Regions from separate parts of the Levilactobacillus sp. FUA 3915 genome, predicted to be linked through region 2. Evidence: riboswitches for the same ligand, from Rfam matches in the RefSeq annotation. Region 2 holds a riboswitch; the other holds the start of a gene.
The links. Region 2 has a riboswitch for lysine ahead of lysA (diaminopimelate decarboxylase). Riboswitches for the same ligand answer to the same signal wherever they lie in the genome.

Region 1: another riboswitch for lysine. It lies ahead of ACEPST_RS09980 (amino acid permease); the one in region 2 lies ahead of lysA (diaminopimelate decarboxylase).

Annotation. Positions count from the first base shown of each region.
Region 1 is NZ_CP168704.1:2,156,970-2,159,374, forward strand. It holds gene ACEPST_RS09975 (GNAT family N-acetyltransferase) at 132-677, shown strand; lysine riboswitch at 738-920, shown strand; gene ACEPST_RS09980 (amino acid permease) at 1,040-2,405, shown strand, end outside.
Region 2 is NZ_CP168704.1:3,020,542-3,022,946, reverse strand. It holds gene ACEPST_RS14005 (aspartate kinase) at 1-521, opposite strand, end outside; lysine riboswitch at 697-879, shown strand; gene lysA (diaminopimelate decarboxylase) at 968-2,269, shown strand; gene dapD (2,3,4,5-tetrahydropyridine-2,6-dicarboxylate N-acetyltransferase) at 2,360-2,405, shown strand, end outside.

The DNA of each region.
Region 1 (2,405 bases), 860 kb from region 2:
AAACGGGGTTCGGTCGCCGATGGACTGGCCGAACGAATTCACCTTAAAGTATACCGCATTCACCAACGGGTTAGGTAGTGACCTGACAAGTTGCGTGGTGCGGGGATGATGAGAAATGAGGGGGTCAGGTGATGGAGAAAATGAGTGAGACGGCGCGGGTGCGGTTACGGCCGCTGACTGAGAGTGACTTCCCGGGGTATCAACGCCTGTTGACGCTGCCGGCCGTGGCCGCGGCGAACGGGTCACCCGCCGATGCGGACCCGGAACAGGTTAAACGGTGGTTGGCGGCCGACCGCCAAAGTCCCTTTGCGTTTACCATAGAAGACAAGGCGACGCGCCGCTTCATGGGGACGATTTTATTTTATCAGCACACCGGGGACGCGGGTGAGCCAAGCACAGGTGAGTATGACCTGGGGTATTTCCTGGACCCCATCGACTGGGGGCAGGGCATCATGCCCGAAGCCTTGGACGGCAGTCTGCAACTGGTCCGGCAGGCGAGTCAGCAGCCACAGACCGTCTGGGCAACCTGCTACCTCAGCAATCACCGGTCGGCCCGGGTCTTAGAAAAGTTAGGCTTTCAGCTGGTCTTGGACCATTTTGTCGGGCCCAGCATCACGGGTGAACCCGTGGCCCCACAGGCTTTGTATCGGTTGACGCTGCAACCAGTAGAAAAATAATGCATTCTAATCGAAATTTCATCTTGCAATATTTGGTAGGGATGCGTATACTACAGAGTATCGAATAGAAGAGGTGCGACCAACAAGAGTCGCTTTCCTGAGATGGGTCAACATCGCAGACGGAAAGCAAAAGGGGCGGTCGCCGAAACCTGCACGTGAGGACATAGCGTGTAGGTTGGGTCCTGGTTGAATAAATCAGGGACTGTCGCAGCCGAATAGGGGTTGCGGGGCGCTTTCAACGATATTGACTTGGAATAATGAATTTTCCAATCTCTTTCGCGGGCTTTTATTGCGAAGGAGATTTTTTAGTTCACTGGGTCGTTTCGAGGAAGTCCTTCTAAAATAAGAAGGAGGAAACATTTATGGAACAAAGTATGACAAACGCAACAACCAGCGGGGCCTCTGATCAGGTCAAGCGGGGCCTCAAGACACGTCACGTCTCAATGATCGCGTTAGGTGGCTGTATTGGGACCGGGTTATTCGTCGCCAGTGGGTCGGCTATTTCAACGGCCGGGCCTGGTGGTGCGCTGGTGGCTTACGTTGCCATGGGTCTGATGGTGTACTTCCTGATGACCAGCTTGGGTGAAATGGCCACGAACATGCCAATCTCTGGCTCGTTCGCTGCTTACTCAGCCAAGTACGTTGATCCAGCCTTAGGGTTTGCCATGGGCTGGAACTACTGGTTCAACTGGGCCATTACGGTTGCCGTTGATATTTCAACTGCCGCACTGGTCATGAAGTTTTGGTTACCCGGGGTCCCAAGCTGGATCTGGAGTGCCATTGCGTTAGGCATCGTCTTCCTGATCAACGCCTTGGCCGTCCAAGCCTTTGGTGAAACGGAATTCTGGATGTCCTTGATCAAGGTTGTCACCATCTTCGTCTTCTTAGCCGTTGGGTTAATGACCATCGTGGGAATCATGGGTGGTCACGCCACTGGCTTGGAAAACTTCACGTACAAGAAGGCCCCATTCGTTGGGGGCTTCCCCGCAATCCTGAGTGTCTTCGTGGTTGCTGGGTTCTCGTTCCAAGGAACTGAATTGGTTGGGATTACCGCTGGTGAATCTGAAGATCCAGCACACAGTGTTCCCAAGGCCATCAATTCCGTATTCTGGCGGATTATCTTATTCTACATTTTAGCTATTTTTGTGATTGCCGCCGTATTACCTTACACCAGTAAGGATCTGTTAGGTTCTTCCGCAACCGACATCGCCATCAGTCCTTTCACGTTGGTCTTCCAGCGTGCCGGCTTGGCCGCTGCCGCTAGTGTGATGAACGCTGTTATCTTAACGTCCGTAATTTCCGCTGCCAACTCGGGGATGTACGCTTCCACGCGGATGCTGTACTCCCTGTCTAAGGAAGGCTACGCCCCACAATTGTTCGAAAAGACTGGGAAGAACGGGATTCCTTATCCTGCCTTGTTCGCCACGACCATTGTTGCTGCCTTGACCTTTATCAGTAGTATTGCGGGTCCGCAAATCTACATGTGGCTGGTTGCCGCTAGTGGGTTGACCGGGTTCATCGCTTGGTTCGGGATTGCGCTGTCACATTACCGGTTCCGTCGAGCATTCATCAAGCAAGGACACAAGCTGTCCGAACTGAGCTATCACGCAAAGTGGTTCCCAATTGGACCCATCCTGGCGTTGATTCTCTGTGTGGCTGTGATTGTTGGGCAGGACCCACAATCCTTCTTCTCAGGTAACTGGGAACAAGTCTTAGTCACCTATATCA
Region 2 (2,405 bases):
AAGACATCCGCGTTATTGGGCTCACCATCGACCAAGAAACCGGCGTCACGCGGGTCTAAAAATTTCGCGGGGATGCCCTGTTCGTTTAATACGGCCGCCAGCAAAATGGCGTTGAGCAATTCGCCGTGGGCTTTGAAAGCCGCCATCAGGTGGTCGTCGTCCTTAAAATCTGTTGTGGCTAAAGCGCCAAGCTTGTGGGTGATGGTCTGGAGCGTTGCGGCCGGTAACGCAAAGTGATCACTGATGTCCTGGTAGCGATTCGTAATCTGGGCGACCGTGGCTGAAAAGTCCTGTTGCGCCAGGACCTGCTGGGCGTATTGGATCAACAGATCGGTCACTTTGACGTCCGTTTTAGCCCGTTTGCCGGGGGCCGAGGTCACTTTGACGTCCGTTTTAGCCCGTTTGCCGGGGGCCGAGGTCACGATGACCTGACGCTCCGGGTCCGCTCGAATAATGTTAACGACCTTATCAAATTGTTCGCCGGTGGCCAGTGAACTACCACCAAACTTAACGACTTTCACAAAAATCACCTCAAAGTTAGTTTGAAACTCACATTTATTTTTAATGGCAACTTTAGCAGTTTTCCGGATTAAATCAAGCGAAACTTTCTGAATCCAGTTTGTAAAGTTAGAAAACATTGTGAATTTGCGTCAGAAGCCTTGACGAATTATGAGAATTGCTTTAATCTAATACCAACATCAAATAAGAGGTTGCAACCAACATCAGTACGCAAGGGAGTCCCTGAATGGACTAGGAGCTTGTGGAAAGGGGCGGTTGCCGAAGCGTCAGTCAATTCAGTGGCTGATTAGCTGGGACGTGGTTTGAATAAAACCCGGACTGTCGTAGCAAAAATGTCTGCTACGGGGCGCTTACGACGAATACGATGCAGAATGCAAATTTCTGGGATCTCTTTGTTTGTAAGCAAAGAGATCCTTTTTTTGTCCCGTAACGAAAGGGTGGTTGAGAGATGATTAGTCGTGATTTACAAGCCAATGAACAAGGACATCTGTTGTTAGGTGGGGTGGATGCCACGCAACTCGCACGAGACTTCGGCACGCCATTAGTGGTTTACGATGTCGGCAACATTCGCCAACAGATTCAGGACTTCCGTGAAAGCTTTGACCAGAGCGGGCTTCGTTATCAAATTAGTTATGCCAGCAAGGCCTTCGCAACCGTGGCCATGTATCAGGTCATTAAGGAAGAGGGCCTGCACGCCGACGTCGTATCCGGCGGCGAGCTGTATACCGCGTTACAAGCCGGGTTCCCGGCCGAGCGTTTCAGCTTCCACGGCAATAACAAATCGGTGGCCGAACTGACCATGGCCGTGGACCACGGCGTTGGCGTCATCATCCTGGACAATTTCCACGAGATTCAGTTGCTCAAGGAAGTCCTCGCCGTCAAAGGGGCTAGCGTCAACGTGATGTTGCGGCTGACACCGGGCATTTCCGCCCACACCCACCGCTACACGCAAACCGGTCAGGTCGATAGCAAATTTGGCTTCGACGTTGCCTCCGGACAAGCCACCCGGGCCCTGCAGGAAGTCCTGGCGGTGCCACAGATGCACCTGATCGGGATTCACGCCCACATCGGCTCGCAGATCTTTGGAGTCGCCGGCTTTGAAATGCTGGTCCAAAAGTTGGTCAGCATTGCCGCCGAGTGGCGCGATGATTTCGACTTCGTGCCGCAAATCTTGAACCTCGGCGGTGGCTTTGGCATTACGTACACGGCGGCCGACGAAGCCATTGGCCCGGATGTGTTCATTCAACACATCGCCGCCACCCTGAAGGCCAGTGCAGCGGAAGCGAACTTAGACCTCCCCGAGATTTGGATCGAACCGGGTCGGTCCATCGTGGGTCCCGCCGGCTACAACCTCTACACGGTCGGGTCGCGCAAGGATATTCCCAACCTGACCTCCTACCTGAGTGTCGATGGGGGGATGGGCGATAACATTCGACCAGCTTTGTACCAGGCACAATACGAGGCGGTGGTGGCTAACAAGCTCAACGCCCCACAACAGGAAACCGTCCATCTGGCCGGAAAATACTGTGAGTCCGGCGACATTCTCGTCGACCAAGCCAAGCTGCCCCGCACGGAACCCGGCGATTTGATTGCCATGCTGGACACCGGTGCTTACGGTTACTCGATGGCGTCCAACTACAACCGCAACCCGCGGCCCGCGGTCGTCTTCGTTGAAAATGGCCAGGCTAAGGTCGTGGTTCGCCGCGAGACCTTTGCGGATCTGACACGGTTGGATGAGAGCTATTTATAAACCGATGAATTTAGAAAATGAGACGCATAGCTGAATCGGCCAGCATCAAATTGGCCGGCAACGGGTGCTTATTATATAGGAGGAAAATTGATGAAAAAGATGACTGCGGAAGAAATTATCAGGTACATTGGCACCG